3 regions of the Pseudomonas viridinivis genome follow, and region 3 is predicted to be linked to each of the others. Evidence: riboswitches for the same ligand, from Rfam matches in the RefSeq annotation. Region 3 holds a riboswitch; each other region holds the start of a gene.

The links. A riboswitch is a leader RNA that binds a small molecule or an ion and turns the genes downstream of it on or off. The one in region 3 is predicted to bind cobalamin.
Region 1: it holds a riboswitch for cobalamin, as region 3 does, so the genes downstream of both, AABC73_RS15745 (CbtB-domain containing protein) here and cobO (cob(I)yrinic acid a,c-diamide adenosyltransferase) in region 3, are expected to answer to the same signal.
Region 2: it holds a riboswitch for cobalamin, as region 3 does, so the genes downstream of both, AABC73_RS19715 (ABC transporter substrate-binding protein) here and cobO (cob(I)yrinic acid a,c-diamide adenosyltransferase) in region 3, are expected to answer to the same signal.

The regions. Positions count from the first base shown of each region.
Region 1 covers NZ_CP151076.1:3,338,526-3,345,711, forward strand. The annotation lists gene cobN (cobaltochelatase subunit CobN) at 1-2,045, opposite strand, end outside; gene cobW (cobalamin biosynthesis protein CobW) at 2,049-3,113, opposite strand; cobalamin riboswitch at 3,225-3,448, opposite strand; cobalamin riboswitch at 3,525-3,742, shown strand; gene AABC73_RS15745 (CbtB-domain containing protein) at 3,842-4,030, shown strand; gene AABC73_RS15750 (CbtA family protein) at 4,042-4,743, shown strand; gene AABC73_RS15755 (cobalamin biosynthesis protein) at 4,721-5,152, shown strand; gene cobM (precorrin-4 C(11)-methyltransferase) at 5,195-5,941, shown strand; gene nfuA (Fe-S biogenesis protein NfuA) at 6,307-6,900, opposite strand; gene AABC73_RS15770 (acyltransferase) at 7,031-7,186, opposite strand, start outside.
Region 2 covers NZ_CP151076.1:4,195,991-4,203,176, reverse strand. The annotation lists gene AABC73_RS19735 (DUF979 domain-containing protein) at 1-396, shown strand, start outside; gene AABC73_RS19730 (GNAT family N-acetyltransferase) at 494-985, shown strand; gene AABC73_RS19725 (ABC transporter ATP-binding protein) at 1,211-2,002, opposite strand; gene AABC73_RS19720 (iron chelate uptake ABC transporter family permease subunit) at 1,999-3,042, opposite strand; gene AABC73_RS19715 (ABC transporter substrate-binding protein) at 3,039-4,055, opposite strand; cobalamin riboswitch at 4,239-4,432, opposite strand; gene AABC73_RS19710 (CDP-alcohol phosphatidyltransferase family protein) at 4,620-5,339, shown strand; gene AABC73_RS19705 (hypothetical protein) at 5,517-5,693, shown strand; gene AABC73_RS19700 (hypothetical protein) at 5,735-5,911, shown strand; gene tam (trans-aconitate 2-methyltransferase) at 5,988-6,752, shown strand; gene AABC73_RS19690 (thioredoxin family protein) at 6,749-7,186, opposite strand, start outside.
Region 3 covers NZ_CP151076.1:4,653,440-4,660,625, reverse strand. The annotation lists gene AABC73_RS21715 (NAD-dependent deacylase) at 1-228, shown strand, start outside; gene AABC73_RS21710 (C40 family peptidase) at 303-983, shown strand; gene AABC73_RS21705 (C40 family peptidase) at 1,078-1,617, shown strand; gene AABC73_RS21700 (sorbosone dehydrogenase family protein) at 1,754-3,079, opposite strand; cobalamin riboswitch at 3,187-3,408, shown strand; gene cobO (cob(I)yrinic acid a,c-diamide adenosyltransferase) at 3,507-4,118, shown strand; gene AABC73_RS21690 (cobyrinate a,c-diamide synthase) at 4,115-5,410, shown strand; gene bluB (5,6-dimethylbenzimidazole synthase) at 5,407-6,057, shown strand; gene cbiB (adenosylcobinamide-phosphate synthase CbiB) at 6,054-6,962, shown strand; gene cobD (threonine-phosphate decarboxylase CobD) at 6,955-7,186, shown strand, end outside.

The DNA of each region.
Region 1 (7,186 bases), 1.3 Mb from region 3:
AAATAGGTATCCAGGCGCGGCAGCCAGGTTGCGGCGTCGCTGTCATTGACCGACTCAAGCGCCAGCTCACGGTCGATGTGGGTCTCGCGCACCAGCTTGAGGATGTCGCGTTGCAGTTCCAGGGCGCGACGCGGATCGAGCAGCTGGGCGTCGTAGTATTCATCGGCGAGCAATTCAAGGTTACGCAACGGCCCGTATGTCTCGGCGCGGGTCAGCGGCGGCATCAGGTGGTCGATAATGACCGCCTGGGTGCGCCGTTTGGCCTGGGCGCCCTCGCCCGGATCATTGACGATGAACGGATAGATATTCGGCATCGCGCCCAGCACCACATCCGGCCAGCAACTCTCGGACAAACCAACGCCTTTACCCGGCAACCATTCCAGATTGCCGTGTTTGCCGACATGGATCACCGCATTGGCGCCATAGACGTTGCGCAACCAGAAGTAGAACGCCAGATAGCCATGGGGCGGCACCAGATCCGGGTCGTGATAAACCGCGCTGTGGTCCACCTGATAACCCCGGGCAGGCTGGATACCGATGAAGGTCAGGCCGAAGCGCAGACCGGCAATCATCATCCGACCGGCGCGAAACATGGGATCTGCTTCCGGCGCACCCCACCGGACGTTGACCGCTTCCCGGTTGGCCGCTGGCATTGTTTTAAAAGCCGCGAGATATTCACCCAGCGCCATGCTTTGCTCACACGGGCGCAAATCCAGACTGTCCAGGTCATTGGTCACGCCACCGAGCAGTTGGTGAATCAGCGCAGAGCCTGTTTCAGGCAAGGGTTCCAATGGGTAACCTTCAGCCTGCATCGCACGCAGAATATTCAGCGCCGCTGCCGGAGTATCGAGGCCTACGCCGTTGCCGATACGTCCGTCGCGGGTCGGGTAATTGGCCAGAATCAAGGCGACACGTTTTTCCGCATTGGGCAAACGCGCCAGCAGGATCCAGCGCCGCGCCAGCTCGGCGACGAAATCCATGCGTTCCGGCTGTGCGCGGTAGCAAACCACATCCGACTGGCTGCGCTCACTGTGCCACGCCAGATCCTTGAAGCTGATCGGGCGACTGATGATGCGTCCATCCAGCTCCGGCAAGGCAATGTGCATTGCCAGATCCCGGGCGCCGAGGCCTTGCTCGCTGGCGCGCCAGCCCGGTTCGTTGTCCTGGGCGCAGATGGCCTGAATGACCGGGATATTGCGGCGAAACGGCCGCAAGTGTGGCGCCTCAGGACTGGACTGGGCAAAGCCGGTGGTATTGAGGATCAACTCAGCCTCAACCTCGTCCAGCCAATCTTCCACCAGCGTCATGCAGCCCGCCTCTTTAAGGCTCGCCACGGCAATCGGCAGAGGATTCAAACCCTGAGCCTGCAAGCGCAGGCAAAACTCATCAATAAAGGCGGTATTGGCGGCCTGAAGATGCGAGCGATAGAACAGCAGCGCCACAACCGGTTGATCGGCCTGCCAGTCGGCCTGCCAATCACTGAGTTCAGCGCGGGAGGTGTTTGGGTGATAAATCGCCGTGCGCGGCAAGGGCAGTGGCTCGGACCAGGAATAATCCCGCCCCAGCCAACCACTCGCAAGGCAGCGATACAGTTCCAGCGCATTGTGCATGCCGCCTTGGCGCAAAAACTGCCAAATACGCTGGCAGTCCTCTGCGGTGACGGTGCTCAAATCGGTGAGCTCCGGGTCCGCGTTGTCGCAGCCTGGCACCAGAATGACCTGCACGCCTCGCCCGGCCAGCTCGATCAACCGCTCGACGCCGTAGCGCCAGTAGCCGATGCCACCATGCAAGGAAATAAGGATGACTTTGGCGTGGCGCAGCACTTGGTCGACATAAAGGTCAACCGAAGCATGATTTTGCACCTGCATCGGGTTGGCCAGACGCAGGCTTGGATAATCATCCGGCAACTGTTGCGCGGCCTCGGCAAGCAAGGCCAGGCTTGAGTCGCCGCTACAGAGAATCACCAGCTCGGCGGGGGTTTGGCCCAGGTCGGCGATGCTGTCGTCCGGTACAAAACCACCGGGCTGGGTTCTCAGTAAATGCATGGGTCAGCCAGCAACCGCAGCACGCAGCTGTGCTTCAAGTACCGCAGCGTCCAGTTTCTGGCCGATCAGCACCAGATTGGTCGCGCGCTCTTCGTCAGCACCCCAGGCGCGGTCGAAATGTTTGTCGAAACGCGTACCCACGCCTTGAATCAGCAAGCGCATTGGCTTGCCGGGAATGGCCGCAAAACCCTTGACACGCAAGACGCCGTGTTCAACCACCAGTTGCGTGAGCGCATCGAGCAACAGGCTTTCGTCGGCTTGCGGCAGCTTGATGGAGATCGAGTCAAAGGCGTCATGATCGTGATCGTCATGGTCGTCGCCTTCGTGGTGATCGTGGTGGGTCTTGCGGGCATCGATATGCAGTTCGGATTCCGCACCCAAGCCCAGCAATACGCTGATCGGCAAACGGCCGCTGCTGGCTTCGATGACCTTGACCGCTGGTGGCAATTCTTCGGAAACCTCGGCGCGCACGGCAGCCAGACCTGCGGCGTCGATCATGTCGGCTTTGTTCAGGATAACGAGGTCGGCACTGGCCAGTTGGTCGGCAAACAGCTCGTGCAGCGGCGATTCGTGGTCCAGGTTCGGATCCAGCTTGCGCTGGGCGTCGACCTGATCCGGGAATGCAGCGAAGGTGCCGGCCAGCACCGCCGGGCTGTCGACCACGGTAATCACGGCATCCACGGTGCAGGCGTTGCGGATTTCCGGCCATTGGAAGGCTTGTACCAGTGGCTTGGGCAACGCCAGACCTGAGGTTTCGATGAGGATGTGATCAAGATCGCCGCGACGCGCTACCAGTTCGCGCATCACCGGGAAGAATTCTTCCTGGACGGTGCAGCACAAGCAGCCATTGGCCAGCTCGTAAACCCGGCCGTTGGCTTCTTCTTCAGTACAACCGATGGTGCATTGCTTGAGGATTTCGCCGTCGATGCCCAGCTCGCCGAACTCGTTGACGATCACCGCGATGCGCCGCCCTTCAGCGTTGTCGAGCATGTGGCGCAATAACGTGGTTTTACCCGAGCCCAGAAAGCCGGTAACGATGGTGACGGGAAGTTTGGCCAGTGTTTTCATCAGGTGCCCTTTGGCGAAGCGGCGGGCAAACAGGACGAAAACCCGGTGATCAGGCACAGGACTGGATTCGCCACCGGATCACCCCGCCCGGTTGTAGTGAGAATTTGCAGGGCATGATGCCCGGATCGAGGCAGGTCTCCTGGCTTGCGGTTACGGGTGGACAGTCCACCTGCAATTCATGGCGCCTTCCCGCTTGTCGCAGTGGCTGTGCAATGAACCTGACCGCTTACAGTTGCGGGGGCAGCCGCGGCATTGACCGCGTTCCCATCTTAGCTGTGCGCTGTCCGGCTGCATGGCAGCGTGCAGCGCACAGAACCTCGAATCCGCAAGGCTACGCAGTGACCATCGGCAGGTCAATCACAAGCCTGCGTCCGACGCGAACTGATTGACGTTCAGCGCCGGCCCATGCTCTCCTGTACGCCTTGTTCGGGTGCCCTTCACAGGGTGAAACGGGAAACCGGTGCGTTCAGGCCTCATGGCTTGTGCAAGTCCGGCGCTGCCCCCGCAACGGTAAGCGAGTGAAGAGTCAGATCCACTGTGACCGGCAACGGCATGGGAAGGTGACGCTTTCAGGTCGAGCAATCGATCCCTCGCAAGCCCGGAGACCGGCCCGACATGAAACTTCTGACAAACCCGCGGTGGGCGGGCGCTGTTGATCTCTTCTGACGCCTGTCAGCGGAGCTCTCATGCGTTCCCCTCACCTTGCCGACATCCAAGAGGGAAGCGCCATGTCGATCAGTACAACCAGTCATACCGCCAGCACGACCACTGCCACCCAGACTCGACGCCTGACCGCCGCCATCAGCGCTGCCATTCTCGGCGCGTGCCTGGTGTATTTCGCCGGTTTCTCGCACATTGATGCCGTGCACAATGCGGCGCACGACACCCGTCACAGTTCTGCCTTTCCCTGCCATTGAGACCTGACGCCATGTTCAAGCGAATTGCTCAGACGGCGGGGTTTACAGGCCTGATCGCCGCCCTGTTCCTGACCCTGCTGCAAAGTTTCTGGGTCGCGCCACTGATTCTGCAAGCGGAAACCTACGAGAACGCTCCAACCGAACAGGTTCACGAGCACGCCGAAAACGCGCCCACTGGACATGTACACGATGAAGAGGCCTGGTCTCCGCAAGATGGCTGGCAGCGCATTCTGTCCACGACCGGTGGCAATCTGGTGGTCGCGGTCGGCTTCGCGCTGATGCTGGCGGGCCTGTATACCTTGCGCGCTCCGGGCAAGACATCCCAGGGCGTGCTCTGGGGATTGGCAGGTTTTGCGGTGTTCACCCTCGCGCCGACACTTGGCCTGCCGCCAGAACTGCCGGGCACTGCTGCAGCGGACCTGACCCAACGGCAAATCTGGTGGATCGGCACTGCTGCATCGACTGCAGCGGCTTTGGCATTGATCGTGTTCGGCAAGAACTGGCTGCTCAAAGTGCTGGGCGTGGCGATTCTGGTCGTGCCGCATATCATCGGCGCGCCGCAACCGCCGGTGCATGAAAGCCTGGCGCCTGAAGCGCTGGAGTCGCAGTTCAAGATCGCCTCGTTGCTGACCAACGCGCTGTTCTGGATTGCCATGGGCGTGATCAGCGCCTGGCTGTTTCGCCGCAACAATGCCGAACTTGATCAAGCCTGATCAATCGCGGCCGACGCTGGTGGCCGGGCTCGGCTGCCAGCGCGGATGCTCCGCTGGCGTGATGCTTGAGTTGATCGAGTCCAGCCTTCGAAGTCATGACCTTGAGTTGCAAGACCTCAGCGCCCTCGCCTCCATTGACCTGAAAAGCAATGAGCCCGGTCTGCTGGAGCTTGCTCGCCGGCTTCGCTTGCCGCTGACTGTATTCAGTGCACAGCAGCTCAACCCCTACGAAGCGCAATTGACTCATCGTTCGTTGACCGCCTTTGAGCACACCGGCTGTTATGGGATTGCAGAGAGCGCAGCGTTGGCGCTGGCCAGTCGATCAGGTGCTGCACGCTTGCTTATTCCTCGGGTCAATAATCGGCAAGCGACATTTGCCTTGGCCAGCACTGTGCTCGATAGCCGATAATCCGCCTCACACACCGCTTCCACTCAAGAATCTGGAGTTTCCATGACCGTTTTTTTCATCGGCGCAGGCCCTGGCGATCCGGAGTTGATCACGGTCAAGGGGCAGCGCTTGATCCGCAGTTGCCCGGTGATTATCTATGCCGGATCGCTGGTGCCAACGGCCGTGCTAGAGGGCCATAACGCGATTCAGGTCAGCAACAGCGCCGAATTGCATCTCGAACAGATCATCGCCTTGATGAAATCCGCTCATGAACAAGGCCAGGATGTGGCTCGGGTGCATTCAGGTGATCCGAGCCTGTACGGTGCCATCGGCGAACAGATCCGTTATCTGCGCGAATTGAACATTCCCTTCGAGATCATTCCGGGCGTTACCGCAACCGCTGCCTGCGCAGCCTTGCTCGGCACCGAACTGACACTGCCGGATATCTCGCAAAGCGTGATCCTCACCCGCTTCGCCGACAAGACCACAATGCCACCCGGTGAAGAACTGGCCAGTCTGGCGCAACACCGCGCCACCATGGCGATTCATCTCGGGGTCAACAATCTGCACAGGATCGTTGCCGAACTGTTGCCCCATTACGGCAGCGACTGCCCGATTGCTGTCGTGCATCGCGCCAGCTGGCCGGATCAGGATTGGGCGCTGGGCACGCTGGCGGATATCGAGGGCAAGGTGCGTGCGAAGGGCTTTCGGCGCACGGCGCTGATTCTGGTAGGACGTGTTCTGGCTGACCACAGCTTTGGAGAGTCGTCGCTGTATCGTGCGGGGCATGCGCATTTATTCAGGCCGTGATTCCGAACCTCTTGTTGGAGCGAGGCTTGCCCGCGAAGCGTAAGCTCTGCCGACATATCAATGGACTGGAATGAAGCTTTCGCAGACGCCGCTGATGTGGTGCCTGCACCAACGCCCTCCCGGATAAATCCGGTCCTACCGAATAGCGTCGATTTCGCAATCGTGAGCGAATTCATTCTCGAGGCGGCCGGTAGATTCCGTTGGAGCGAGGCTTGCCCGCGAAGCGTAGTCTCAGGCGAAAAATCCATCGTTTTAGAAGACGCTTTCGCGGGCAAGCCTCGTTCCTACAGGGAAATCAGCCACATACCGAAGACACAAAAAACCCCGAACGCGTCGGGGTTTTTGATGCTGCGCAGACCGCTCACTCAGTAGTAAGCGTTCTCTTTTTGCGTGTGGTCAGTGACGTCACGCACGCCGCTCAGCTCAGGGATGCGTTCGAGCAAGGTGCGCTCGATGCCTTCCTTGAGCGTTACATCCGCCTGACCGCAACCCTGGCAACCGCCACCGAATTGCAGCACCGCGATGTTCTTGTCTTCTTCTTCAACGACGTCGATCAGTGTGACCTGCCCGCCGTGGCTGGCAAGACCGGGATTGATCTCGGTTTGCAGGTAATAGCTGATGCGCTCGTTGATCGGGCTGTCGGCGTTGACCATCGGTACTTTGGCGTTTGGCGCCTTGATGGTCAGCTGGCCGCCCATGCGATCAGTGGCGTAATCGACGACGGCGTCGTCGAGAAACGCTTCACTGAAGTTATCAATCCAGGCCGTGAAGTTCTTCAGGCCAATGGCCTTGTCTTCCGGCTTTTCTTCGCCCGGCTTGCAATAAGCAATGCAGGTTTCAGCGTATTGGGTGCCAGGTTGGGTAATAAACACGCGGATGCCGATGCCCGGGGTGTTCTGCTTTTCGAGCAGATCGGCCAGATAGTCGTGGGCAGCATCGGTAATAATGATAGCGGTCATGAAAATTCCTCGCAGACGTGCCGGCAGTTTACGCCAATCGGCTGCGTCATACAAAGTCCTAGTATTCTTGTCGGAAAAGAGCAGGTCGGAAAACAGCTGATCGAAAAAGAACCGGTCGGGAAAAGGCAGCTCAGGAAAGAACCTGCGCGGTGTCAGCGCTGCGGCGCTTGTCCAGCCAGCCCTTCATGCGGCGATAAAGGCCTTTTTCGAGCCATTCATAGCTGCCCCATGCGCCCAGCCCGATGACAGGCACGCACACCGCGAACACCAGATACGGATTCAGCGC
Region 2 (7,186 bases), 460 kb from region 3:
TTCAACGATGCCGGGGTCGGCAAGGCGGTGGCGCATCTGGCGACGGCTTACATCAACCTCGACTTCCGTCTGGTGGCGGTTTCGGTTTACGTGCTGGGCATGGCCCTGTTCACCATCGTCATGGGCAACGGTTTCGCGGCCTTCCCGGTGATGACCGGCGGCATTGGCGTACCGGTGCTGGTCGGCATGTACGGCGGCAATCCGGCAGTGGTCGCGGCCATCGGCATGTTCTCCGGCTATTGCGGCACGCTGATGACGCCCATGGCGGCCAACTACAACATCGTCCCGGCAGCGTTGCTGGAGTTGCCGGACAAATACGCGGTCATCAAGGCGCAGATCCCCACGGCGCTGCCGATGCTGGTCGCCAACATCCTGCTGTTGTATTTCCTCATGTAGCCTTCGAGCGGCCTCCGTTAACCCACAGCGCCCGCGACTTTCGCGGGCGTTGTGTTTGTGCGTAGGATGGCCACCGGTTTACTGAGATGGGTCATCGATGGACATTGTTCCTGCCGCACAGCAAGACGTCGTCGCCGTGCTGGAATTCGTATTGCGCGCCCGCAGGGAAATCTTCCCGATGCTTGATTCCGCTGGCCTGCCGGCGGATCTAGCCAACTTTGCCCGGGTGTATATCGAAGACGGCAGCGGCAAGTTCCTGATTGCCCGGCGCGATGGGGAAATCGTCGCGGCCATCGGCTACCTGCCTTACGACGGCCGATTCGCCCAGCTGGATTACGGCCAGCAGCGCGTAGTGGAAATCGTGCGGCTGTTCGTCATCCCCGAATTTCGCCGCTCAGGGCTGGCGACCCGGATTTTTCTGGAACTCAAGGAACATGCGCGTCAGCAGGGCGTTGAGGTGTTGTATCTGCACACCCATCCATTCCTGCCGGGCGCGGTCGGCTTCTGGCAGCGGCAGGGTTTCCATGTGGTTGATGTCGAGGCCGATCCGGTTTGGCGGACGACGCATATGGAGTGCGGGTTGTTGTGATTGCTGATCTTGTGGGAAAAAGCGTCCCCGACAAGCGCTGAAGATCCCTTGGCAACCCGACGCCTTCCCGGACAAGTCCGGTCCTGCCGAGTCACACAACCCGGTAGGAGGGGACTTGTCCCCGAAGACGCCGGTGCAAGCGCTGAGGATCTTCCTTGGCAGTCCCGACGTCTTCGCGGACAAGTCCGCTCCCACGGGATTTATGTGTTTTTTCGGGCCGTGCGGTTATGAACGAAACCGCAAAATCCGCGCACCATCGTGTGGATCAATCAGGTAGTGGGCTTCAACGCCAAACGTGCTGCGCAGCAGTTCGCAAGTCAGCACCTGGGCTGGCTCGCCAATAGCGATCAGCTCGCCTTTGTCCATTACCGCCAGTCGATCACAGGCCAAGGCCTGATTGAGGTCGTGCAGGGCAATCATTGTGGTCACCGGCAGCGATCTCACCAGACCGAGAATGCTCAGCTGATGCTGGATATCCAGGTGATTGGTGGGTTCGTCCAGCAGCAGGATTTGCGGGCGTTGCGCCAAAGCGCGGGCGATGTGCACGCGCTGGCGTTCGCCGCCGGAAAGGCTGTGCCAGGCGCGCTTGCGCTTATCGGCCATGTCCACATCGACCAGTGCCTGCTGAACGATTTCATCGTCGACAGCGGACCATGGCGTCAGCGCCGAAAGCCAGGGCGTGCGCCCCAGTTCCACGGCGTCCAGCACACTGATGGCGTCCGAGGTTTCGGCCTGTTGCTCGACCACCGCAATCATCTGTGCGATATCACGGCGCGTCATGTCGGTTAGCGCCTCGCCGTCGAGCTGAATACGGCCGCTGTCGGGTGGTCTGATGCCCGACAGCAATTTGAGCAGGCTGGATTTGCCGGAACCGTTCGGGCCGATCAAGCCCAGGGTTTCCCCGCGTTGCAGATCCAGACTGACACCTTTGAGGATAAGGTTGCCTTTGACTGACCAGCTCAGGTCAGAACACGCCATCACACGGGTCTCAAGCGCAGGCATTTGCAGGCTATTCATCGGCCACCCTTGGCTTTGATCAGGATTACGGCAAATACCGGTGCGCCAATCAGCGCGGTGATCACGCCGACCGGCAGCACCTGGCCCTTGATGACGGTGCGCGACAGCACGTCGGCGGCGATCAGGAACAGCGCGCCACTTAACGCGCTGAGCGGGATCAGCCGTCCATGACGCACGCCCACCAACAGACGCGCGGCATGCGGCACCACCAGACCGACGAAACCGATGGAACCCACCAGCGACACCATCACCGCCGTGACCAGCGCAACCGTGGCGATCAGGACCACTTGAACACGTCGCACCGGGATGCCAAGCGCGGCGGCCGAATCGCTGCCGAACATGAACGCATCCAGCGCGCGGCGATGCCACAGGCAAATCGCCAGCCCGATCAACACCACCGGCACCGCCAATGTCACCGATTGCCAGCGCACCCCGCTGAGGTTGCCCAACAACCAGAACATGATGCCCCGCGCCTGTTCGGAGCTGGCCGACTTGGTAATCAGAAACGAAGTCAGCGCATTGAACAGCTGTGAACCGGCGATGCCTGCGAGGATGATTTGCCCGCTGCCGCTGACCGCTCCGGTGCTGCGCGCCAGCAAGGCGACCAGCGCAAAGGCAGCCACCGCGCCAGCAAAGGCGCCCATTGACAAGGAAATGGCTCCGGCGCCGAGGCCGATGATCGACACCAGCACCGCGCCGGTCGAAGCTCCGGCGGAAATCCCCAGTAGATATGGATCGGCCAGCGGATTACGCAGCAGTGACTGCAACACCACCCCGGAAATCGCCAGCCCGGCGCCACATGCGGCGGCAACCAGCGCGCGGGTCAGGCGGTAGTTCCAGACGATGCCTTCATCAATAGGGTCCAGCACAAAACCGGCGCCCCACAGCTTGTTGGCCAGCACCTGAAACACCAGCGACAGGCTGATCGGCGTCTCGCCAATGGCGATGCCGGCCAGAATCGCGGCCAGCAATACCGGGATCACCCACGCTGCGTGCAGACAGACCCTGCGCAGAACCTGACCGCCGGTCACTGCTCTCATTTGCCCGGATCAACCTGATCAATGGCGCTGGCCAGTTCGTTGATGCCGTCAAACATACGCACCGAGGCCTGCATGGCGTCGGCATCAAGGATCACGATGCGGTTGTGTTTCACGGCATCCATGTTTTTGGTCACCGGATCGGACTTGAGAAATTCCAGTTTTTTCTGGAAGTCGTCAGCAGGGAAGCGACGGCGATCCATGCGCGCGATGACCAGCACCGTAGGGTTGGCCTTGGCGATGGTTTCCCAGCCGACGGTTGGCCATTCTTCATCGGACTCGATCACGTTACGCAGGCCGAGGGTGTTCATCATGAAATCCGGCACGCCTTTGCGCCCGGCCACGTACGGGTCGATGTGCAGGTCGGCGCTGGAAAACCAGAACAGCGCCGATGCATCGGTCAAGTGCTTGGCCTTGACGCTGACCTGAGCCTTGGTCAAACCGGCACGCAGCTGCGCGCTCAACTCATCGCCACGGTCCTGCACGTCGAAGATCTGCGCTAGCTGCGCGACGGTCTTGAATACAGTTTCCACGGAAAATGGCTTGAGCCGCGTGCCATCGGCGCCAACCAGATTGTCTTTGCCTTCGCAGTCCGACGGCATGATGTAGGTCGGGATATTCAGTTCGCTGAACTGCTCGCGGGTGCCGACCGCGCCTTGCGGGCCGACCATCCATTCAAACTGCACCGGCACCAGGTCAGGGCGTTTGCCGATCACTGATTCGAAGCTCGGCTCGTTATCGGCCAGGCGCGGAATACGCTCGTTCTGCGCCTTGAACTGTGGCAGGACCTCGTTGAACCACAGCGAAGTGCCGGCCACTTTGTCGGCCAGCCCAAGGGAGTAGAGGATTTCAGTACCGGCCTGGCCGATGGTGACTGTTTTGCCGGGGGCCTGTTTGAAGGTCAACGGCACGCCGCAGTTCTCGACCGTCAGCGGGTAGTGCGTCGGACCGGCGGCCATGGCCAGTGCAGAACATCCAAGGCTGGCAAACAGTACGGCAAGGCGAGGCAACGTCATGAAAGGCTATCTCCATTCGAACGGATGTCCGGACGGCGGTGTAAGGGCAGGAAACACATCAGCCACCGCTGCTGACTGCGGCGGGGCCGGTCGAGCAGGGTCTGGCAGCAACGGCGATGAACCGATTCTGACGGATGTCCTCCCCGGACACCCCGCCGGTGGGTCAATTGCCAGGGCGCGTTTTCGTGCAACCCTGATGTCGGCAGGTCTCCTGACTGACGCGTCATCGCCATGCTCCGGCCTTCCCGGGTTTACCCAGTGGCATCGATGGAGCGGCTCAGCGTCTACAGTTGCGGGGGCAGTTCCGTTTGATGACCCTGAGGCCATCACGGATTCCCTATTAATCCCGTTTGGGAACCGACGGGCGGCATGGTAATGGATATCAACCGCGACGGGGAAGTTTTCCCGGCGGGCGAGTCCCTGGCCTGGAGATTGCTCGCAGTTCACCGGTTGGTGAACCTTATCGGCCGATGGTCGGTCGATACATGCACGCTGGCTGAGTGCTCCGGTGACAAATCGGCGATGATGATGCCCGGCCCGTATTATTTCTGGAGATTTCCCCCTGTGATATCGACTCAACGCACGGCCTGGCTCAAAGCCTGGGGTGCACATGCTTTTACCGCCACCGGCGTGGTCATTGCCTTCATGGCAACCATCGCGCTGTTCGAAGACCAGCCCAAGGCATGCCTGCTTTGGCTGGGCCTTGCGCTGGTGGTAGATGGAGTCGATGGCTCCCTGGCGCGCAAATTCAATGTTCAGTCGGTGCTGCCGGGCTTTGATGGTTCAGTGCTCGATCTGGTCATTGATTACCTGACCTACGTGTTTATTCCGGCGCTGTTCATTTATCGCTACATCGATTTGCCGGATCACACCATGTTGCTCAGCACTGCGGTGATTCTGGTGTCCTCGCTGTTCTGCTTCTGCAATCTGGAAATGAAAAGCAAGGACAACTATTTCCAGGGCTTTCCCGCCGCCTGGAACGTGGTCGCGCTGTGCGTCTACATCATCTCGCCAGCTTCGTGGGTGACGTTGCTGACCGTTTTCGGCCTGGCCCTGCTGACCCTGACGCGGATGAAGTTCCTCCACCCGTTCCGCGTCCGCCGCCTGATGCCACTGAACATCACCGTCACCACGATCTGGCTGGTGTGCAGCGCCTTGCTGGTCATCGACCACCCGGCGCAAAGCCCGACCGTGATGATCGTCTGGTCCGCGATGTCCGCCTATTTCCTGGGGATTTGCCTGTGGCGCACTTCGCTTGAGTGGTTGGGCAAGTTGCGTAGTTGAAGCGAACGACAGCCTGTAGGACCGGCTTGAGTCGGGAGGGCGTTCTCCGGGCGAAGCCGGTCCTACGGATCCGGTATTTGCGGATTTCACACCAGTCATCCAATAAACCGAACTCCCGTCACGCGGCCGCTTCCAAATCAGGTCACCCCCCAATTGATCTGATTCTGCGAGGGCAACATGAGCATACGACCTGTCGACACCCAGGCTGCGCAATCCCCGGGGCCGAACCCCAATCCGATGGAATCCGATGACGAGGCCCGTCCGGACGATGACGTGCGCAACGCCGAGGAAAATGAAGTGGAGCCGGATGATCCGGACATTGCGGGTGATGATGGCTCGGGCGTACCGAGCTAAACCAGCGTGGTAGTCAGCCACGACCATCAGGCGTTGGCCATTTGCAGCGTTACGCCTCGCGCCTGAGCGCGTATGAACAATCCCGGCTGCAAATACTGGCCAGCGACCTGCTTGCATCCCGGCAAAAAAATAGCTCCAGTTGGTGCATTTTCGATAACACCGCCAGCGGTTTTGCTGTGGGCAATGCGCTGGAGTTGCAGACGCTCTTGTCCCGCTGATCCAGGCCGAACATTGTTTCGGGGCGCTGCACGTTCTAGTCTCTGCTCCACTTCTCAACACCGCACGGGAGCCGCCATGCCTTGGTCAGCCAAGCAGTATTCAATTTTCGAGCAACAACGCACGCGCCCCGTGGTTGATCTGGTCGCGGCGATCCCGACGCAGAACGTACAGACGGCGGTGGATCTGGGCTGCGGTCCCGGCAACTCGACAGAAGTGCTGGCTGAACGCTACCCGCAAGCGCAAGTGACCGGCCTGGACAGTTCGGAAAACATGCTGATCGACGCGCGCCAGCGGTTGCCGGCCTTGAGTTTCGAGTTGGCTGACATCGCGGCGTGGAATCCGGCGCAACCACTGGATGTGATTCTCGCCAACGCTTCGTTGCAATGGGTGGCGGATCATGCCGCGCTGTATCCGCGTCTGGTCAGCAAACTCACGCCCGGTGGCAGCCTAGCGGTGCAGACGCCGGACAATTTGCAAGAGCCGGCCCACCGTCTGGCCCGTGAAGTGGCAGCGGACGGCCCTTGGGCGAGCAAGATCGCTGCGGTGAAACATCCTGGTCGCCATGACGCGAGCTTTTATTACTCGCTGCTCAAGGGCCATTGCAGTTCGGTAGACGTATGGCGCACCACCTATTTTCATCCGCTGGAAGGTGGTCATGCGGCGGTGGTCGAGTGGTTCAAGGGTTCGGCATTGCGGCCTTATCTTGAACCGCTGGATGAAACGGAGAAGCACGCGTTCCTGGAACGCTATCTCGCCGCAATCAGCGAAGCTTATCCGGCGCTGGAAGACGGGACGGTATTGTTGCCGTTTCCACGGTTGTTTGTGGTGGCGACGCGCTAAGCCTGGGGCGCCGTCGGGTCCTGGTCGTCATAACGGTCATGCAAGCGCATCCAGTCCATGATTTGCACCTCATTCCTGCCTTTGGGCGTGAGGTCCAGATAGTTGTAGGCGCCGACGAGAATGTCCAGACCTCGGGCGTAGGTTGAGTACGTGTGGAAAATCTCCCCCGCCGGGTTTTTGTAGAAGACGCTCAGGCCGGGCAGTTCCTCGAAGGGGTCGGTGGAGGGCTCGTAATTGTAGGTGACGCTGCCGTCGGCGATCTGTTCGGCCGTGGCGGACACCCCGAAGTCATAGTTGAAATCACTGCCCGCCGATGACACCCAGTTCAACTTCCAGCCCATGCGTTGCTTGAACGCTTGAAACTGCTGCCATGGCGCGTGGGAAACGGCGACGAGGCTGATGTCGTGGTGCGCCAGATGCAGGTTGGCGCCGTC
Region 3 (7,186 bases):
GCGCTGGAAACCCTGCATCAAGAGATGGCAAAAGGCTTTGATGCGGTGTTGAGCATAGGCACCACTGCAAGCTTCCCCTACATCCATGAACCCCTGTTCAGGACAAGGGTTTGCGGCGGTTTTACGGCGGAGATTAATTTGACGCCTACCGACCAGAGTCCGCAGATGGACGCTTTTTTGCAGTGCCGGGCGGTACATGTCATGAGCGAACTGGTAAGTCACATATAGTTCGATTGAATTTGCAAATGAGGATCATAGTTGGCATAGTCTCGCCACCTTAACAGTCAGCCACGGTTGTGCCCATGCTAGCTCGCTTCGCACCCCTCGTGCCTCTCGCACTCGTATCACTACTGTTCGGTTGCTCGGCCAACATGCCGGTATCTCAACAAGATACGCAGCAACAGCAGTACAAGACGCAGATCACTGCGCAGTCCTCCGTAAGCCGCTCCGATCGCTCGGTGTTGCAGGAAGAACTGGCCACTGAAGCCGAACTGGCTCAGTTTGCCGACAACAAGCCTTATCAGCTGCCAGTCCTGGCTGACAGCATCCTTGAGCGTGGCAAATCCCTGATCGGTACCCGCTACCGTTTCGGCGGCACCTCAACCAGCACCGGTTTCGATTGCAGCGGTTTCATCGGTTACCTCTTCCGGGAGAAAGCCGGCATGAGCCTGCCGCGTTCCTCTCGCGACATGATCAATATCGATGCGCCACTGGTTAAACGCGACGACCTTGAGCCGGGCGATCTGCTGTTCTTCAGCACTGCCGGTCGCGGTCGCGTCAGCCACGCAGCCATCTACCTGGGCGACAATCAGTTCATTCACTCCAGCAGCCGTCGCAGTGGTGGTGTTCGCGTCGACAGCCTGGACGATGTGTACTGGAGCAAGACGTTCATCGAGGCCAAGCGTGCCCTGGCGATGGAATCGCCAAATATCGCGCCGCAGACAACTGCAATGACCACGACTACGCTCAAGCGCCACAAGTAATTGCTACCGTGTTACGCAAAAACAGGCTATAAGCCTGTTTTGCTCATTTAGCGCCCTCGGCAAGCAGCCGCATCCAGCTCAGGTTGTTGTATCCATGTCGATTACGATACGCCTCGCGGTCATTACTCTTGCTGCCTTGCTCGGCGCGTGCGCCAGCGCGCCTCCGCCTCCTCAGCCCCGGATCGTTCAGCGCCCGGTGCTTGCGGCGCCCCCCGAAGTTTTCTCCCCGGCTATCGAAGACGTGATGTTTCGCGCTCTCGGTCTGGTCGGCACGCCTTATCACTGGGGCGGCAACACTCCTGATTCCGGTTTTGATTGCAGCGGTCTGATCGGTTACGTCTACCGTGACGCGGCAGGCATTGCGCTGCCTCGTTCGACCCGCGACATGATCGGCATGCGTGCGCCGAACGTGGGCCGTGAACAATTGCAGACCGGCGACCTGGTGTTCTTCGCCACTGGCGGTGGTTCGCAGGTCAGCCATGCGGGGATTTACGTCGGGGAAGGGCGTTTCGTGCATGCGCCAGCCACGGGCGGCACGGTCAAGCTGGACAGCCTCGACAAGCCGTATTGGCAGCGCGCTTACCTGAACGCCAAGCGCGTGATTCAGCCGTCGAGTCTGGCGCGTAATCCGTAAGAAAGATTGCCTATCGGCTGTCCTGTGGGAGCGAGCTTGCTCGCGAAGAGGTCGGCCGGTTCAGACGCTGTTCCGCCGTCTGCTCCATCGCCTTCGCAAGCAAGCTTGCTCCCACACAGTCTGCACAGGTATTGATTTATTGCGCCGTCGCCGCAGTCACCCGCCAGATCTTGTTCCCCACGTCATCCGCCACCAGCAAACCACCCTGATGATCATTGACCACGCCGACCGGGCGACCCTGGGCTTTTTCGTCGGCATTCAGGAAGCCGGTCAGCAGGTCAATCGGCGCGCCGCTTGGCTTGCCGCCGCTGAATGGCACGAACAGGACTTTGTAGCCGCTGTGCGGTTTGCGGTTCCAGGAGCCATGCTGGCCGATGAACACGCCTTCATTGAACGGCGCCGGCAACGTCTTGCCATCGGCGAACACCAGGCCAAGTGACGCGGTATGCGGACCGACTGCGTAGTCCGGGGCGATGGCCTTGGCCACCAATTCCGGATTCTGCGGCGTCACGCGCACGTCCACATGCTGGCCATAGTAGCTGAACGGCCAGCCGTAGAAAGCCCCGTCCTGCACTGAGGTGATGTAATCCGGCACCAGATCGCTGCCGATTTCGTCACGCTCGTTGACCGCCGTCCAGAGTTTGCCGGTGGTGGGTTCCCAATCCATGCCGTTGGGGTTGCGCAAGCCCGACGCAAAGATGCGGTGGGAGCCACTCGCGGCGTCCACTTCCCAGATCGCCGCGCGACCTTCTTCGGCGGCCAGGCCGTTCTCGGCGACGTTGCTGTTGGAGCCGACCGTCACATACAGCTTGCTGCCGTCCTTGCTGGCGATAACGTTCTTGGTCCAGTGGTGATTCAGCGTGCCGCCGGGCAGATCGACGACTTTGGTCGGCTGCGCGCTGATCGAGGTCTGGCCTTCCTGATACGGGAAGCTGATGAGGCGGTCGGTGTCGGCCACATACAGCTTGTTGCCCACCAGCGTCATGCCGAACGGCGAGTTGAGGTTTTCCAGGAATACCGTGCGGGTTTCGGCAACGCCGTCGTGGTCCTTGTCGCGCAGCAAGGTGATGCGATTCGGGCTTGGAACACCGGCGCCGGCGCGGCCCATGACCTTGCCCATAACCCAGCCGCGAACGCCTTTATTATCGTCAGGCTTGGGCGGCGAATTGGTTTCCGCTACCAGCACGTCGCCATTAGGCAGCACGTACAGCCAGCGCGGGTGGTCCAGATGCTCGGCAAAAGCGGCGACCTGCGTGCCTTTGGCGGCGATAGGCTTGGCGTCTTTTTCCCAGCCCACCGCCGGCGCTATGTTGACGGTCGGGATCAGCGTCTTGTTCGGTTCCGGCAACTTGGGGGACGGCCCGGTGCCGTCGGTGACTTGCAGGGTCGAAGATTCGCCGCAGGCCGCCAGGCCTCCCGCAACCAGTAGCAAAACCGCGAACTGTGGTCTGAGCGTAAACATGATCGATCTCCATAACGGGCAGTGGTCCAGTAATAGATAGAGAAGTCTGGGCTTTCGAGGTTCAACCCGATGCTGAGTTGATTGACGCTCAAACCTCAACGCTCTAACCTGCGCCCTTTGTTTCAGGTGCTCAAAATCCCCGGATTGCTTGAGTGAAACAGGGAAACCGGTAAGGACGCCCATGGCGACCAATCCCGGTGCTGCCCCCGCAACGGTAGATGAGTGAAGCTGTGCTTCATGCCACTGTGTCCGCAAGGACATGGGAAGGCGCACAGTCGGGATTTTCCCGCTCATGAGCCCGGAGACCGGCCTGATCCATTCAATAGCATCACGGCGGGCGATGCTCTGGGCATGACGAAAGTCGTGCTGCCAGTCATTTTCTATTGCCAGCCGTCTGCTTTCGCGTGCCCTCAAGCGGAGAGCTGAGATGAACGAATCCCCCGAACGTGACGAACGCCATTTGGCGCGCATGCTGCGCAAAAAAGCCGTGATGGACGAGCGTATCGCCAGCGCACCCAATGAATGCGGGCTGTTGCTGGTTCTGACCGGTAACGGCAAAGGCAAAAGCAGTTCTGCATTCGGCATGTTGGCCCGGGCAATGGGCCACGGCATGCAGTGCGGCGTCGTGCAGTTCATCAAAGGCAGCAACAGCACCGGCGAGGAGTTCTTCTTCCGGCGTTTCCCCGAGCAGGTTCGCTATCACGTGATGGGCGAGGGCTACACTTGGGAAACCCAGGACCGCCAGCGTGATATCGCCGCCGCCGAAGCCGCGTGGGAAGTTTCCCTGGAAATGCTGCGTGATCCGGCCATTGGTATGGTGATCCTCGACGAACTGAATATCGCCCTCAAGCACGGTTATCTGGACATCGAGCGGGTGCTTGGCGACCTGCAAGCCCGCCCGCCGATGCAGCACGTGATCGTCACCGGCCGTGGCGCCAAACCGGAAATGATCGACATGGCCGATACCGTGTCTGAAATCACCGTGGTCAAACATGCCTTCCAGGCCGGTATCCGCGCGCAAAAAGGCATCGAGTTGTGAGTGAACCGCGTCATTGTCCGGCGGTTCTGATCGCCGCACCGGCTTCCGGCCAGGGCAAAACCACCGTCACCGCCGCGCTGGCCCGTTTGCATCGCAATCAGGGCCGCAAGGTTCGCGTGTTCAAGTGCGGCCCGGATTTTCTCGACCCGATGATTCTGGAGCGCGCCAGCGGTGCGCCTGTTTATCAGCTGGATTTGTGGATGGTCGGTGCCGATGAAAGCCGCCGCCTGTTGTGGCAGGCGGCGGGTGAAGCCGACCTGATCCTGATCGAAGGCGTGATGGGCCTGTTTGACGGCACGCCTTCCAGCGCAGATCTGGCGCGTTATTTCGGCGTACCGGTGCTGGGCGTCATCGATGGCACGGCCATGGCCCAGACCTTCGGCGCGCTGGCGTTGGGTCTGGCGCGCTATCAGCCGGACCTGCCGTTCGCTGGCGTTCTGGCCAACCGGGTCGGCACCGTACGGCATGCGCAATTGCTCGAAGGCAGCCTCACCGAAGGCCTGCGCTGGTACGGCGCGTTGTCTCGGGAAACCGGGATCGAACTGCCAAGCCGGCATCTGGGACTGGTGCAGGCCAGCGAGCTGAATGATCTGGATCTGCGTCTGGATGCCGCCGCCGCAGCGCTGGCCAGCACTTGCGAAGTTGAACTGCCGCCTGCGGTGACCTTCGCCGCGCCGGACCTTGTCCCGGCCGAACCTTTGCTGGAAGGCGTGACCATTGCCGTCGCCCATGACGAAGCCTTTGCGTTCACTTACGGCGCCAGCCTGGATCTGCTGCGCGCCATGGGTGCGCAGCTGGTGTTCTTCTCGCCGATCCGCGATTCAGTGCTGCCGCCTGCCGACAGCCTGTATCTGCCCGGTGGTTACCCGGAACTGCACCACCTGGCCTTGAGCCAGAACGCGTCGATGCTTAACGCAATTCGCCAGCATCATCAGGCGGGCAAACCGTTGCTGGCCGAGTGTGGCGGCATGTTGTATCTGCTGGACGCCTTGACCGATGTCGACGGCCAGCGCGCCGAGCTGGTGGGCTTGCTCGCCGGTGAAGCGGTCATGCAAAAGCGTCTCGCCGCATTGGCGCTGCAAACAGTCGCGCTGCCGGAAGGCGAGCTGCGCGGCCATACCTATCACCATTCGCTGACCAGCACCGAATTGCAGCCCATCGCCCGCGGCATCAGCCCCAACGGCGGGCGCGGCGCGGAAGCGGTCTATCGCGACGGGCGTATGACGGCGTCCTACGTGCACTTTTATTTCCCATCCAATCCTCAAGCGGTTGCGGCGCTTTTCAAGCCATGAATGACCAAGCCTTCAGCGCCGATGAGCGCGCTGCGGTGTATCGCGCCATTGCCGAACGCCGGGACATGCGTCACTTCAGCGGCGGTACGGTCGCGCCGGAACTGCTGGCGCGGCTGCTCGGTGCGGCGCATCAGGCGCCCAGTGTCGGCTTGATGCAGCCGTGGCGTTTTATTCGCATTACCGACCGGGCCTTGCGTTCGCAGATCAAGGCGCAGGTCGAGCAGGAACGGATGCGCACCGCCGAAGCGATGGGCGAGCGTGCCGACGATTTCATGAAGCTCAAGGTCGAGGGCATCGACGATTGCGCGGAAGTGCTGGTCGCGGCGCTGATGGATGATCGTGAGAAACACATCTTTGGCCGCCGCACGTTACCGGAAATGGACCTGGCTTCGTTGTCTTGCGCCATTCAGAACCTGTGGCTGGCGGCCCGGGCCGAAGGGCTGGGCATGGGCTGGGTGTCGTTGTTCGAACCCCAGGCGTTGGCTGATCTGTTGAACATGCCGGCCGGTGCCAAGCCGCTGGCGGTGCTGTGCCTGGGGCCGGTCAGCGAATTTTACCCGGCACCGATGCTGGTCATGGAAGGCTGGACGCAAGAACGTCCGCTCGACGAAATGCTCTACGAGAATCAATGGGGAGTCAGGCAATGAGTGTGGCGCTGTTGAGCGTCGCCGGTGTGGCGCTGGATGCGTTGCTGGGCGAGCCGAAGCGGTCGCATCCGCTGGTGGCCTTTGGGCGGTTTGCCGATCGCATCGAGCGGCGCTTCAATTCCGGCGGACGCGGCTGGCGCAGCCATGGCGTCACGGCCTGGTTTCTGGCCGTGGTGCCGTTGACGTTGCTGGCCACGGCGTTGAGCTGGTTGCCATACATAGGCTGGCTGGTGGAAATTCTCGCGCTGTATTGCGCACTTGGCCTGCGCAGCCTTGGCGAGCACGTCGAGCCGGTAGCCCAAGCGTTGCGCGCCGACGATCTTGACGAGGCGCGGCGGCGGGTCGGCTATCTGGTCAGCCGCCAGACTTCGGAACTGGATGCGACTGAAGTGGCCCGTGCGGCCACCGAATCCGTGCTGGAAAATGGCAGCGACGCCGTGTTTGCCGCGCTGTTCTGGTTTGCTGTCGCCGGTGCGCCGGGCGTCGTGTTGTATCGATTGAGCAATACGCTTGATGCAATGTGGGGCTATCGCAACGAGCGCTTCGAGCGTTTCGGTTGGGCAGCGGCCAAAATCGATGATTTGCTTAACTACATTCCTGCGCGTCTGGTGGCATTGACCTACGCGCTATTGGGCAAGACCCGACTCGCGTTGCGCTGCTGGCGAACCCAGGGTCCGACCTGGGACAGCCCCAATGCCGGTCCGGTGATGGCGGCGGGCGCCGGTGCGCTGGGTGTCGAACTCGGCGGCGCGGCGATTTATCACGGCGAGCTGCATCAGCGTCCGCAGTTGGGCGAAGGTGTGCCCGCCGACGCGCAATCCATCGACCGAGGCTGGCAACTGGTGCAGCGCGGCGTCTGGCTTTGGCTGCTGATTTTATGTGTGGGAGCTGAATTCTATGCTTGAACACGGTGGGCGACTGCGTGCTGCTGCGCGCGACTACGGCATTGCCGAAAGTGAGTGGCTGGATCTTTCCACGGGCATTGCGCCCTGGGCCTGGCCGATAGCGCCGATTACGCCGCAAGCCTGGGCGCGACTGCCGGAAACCGACGACGGCCTGGAACAAGCCGCCTGCGCTTATTACGGCGCTCCCCAAGTGTTGCCGGTGCCGGGTTCCCAGGCGGCGATTC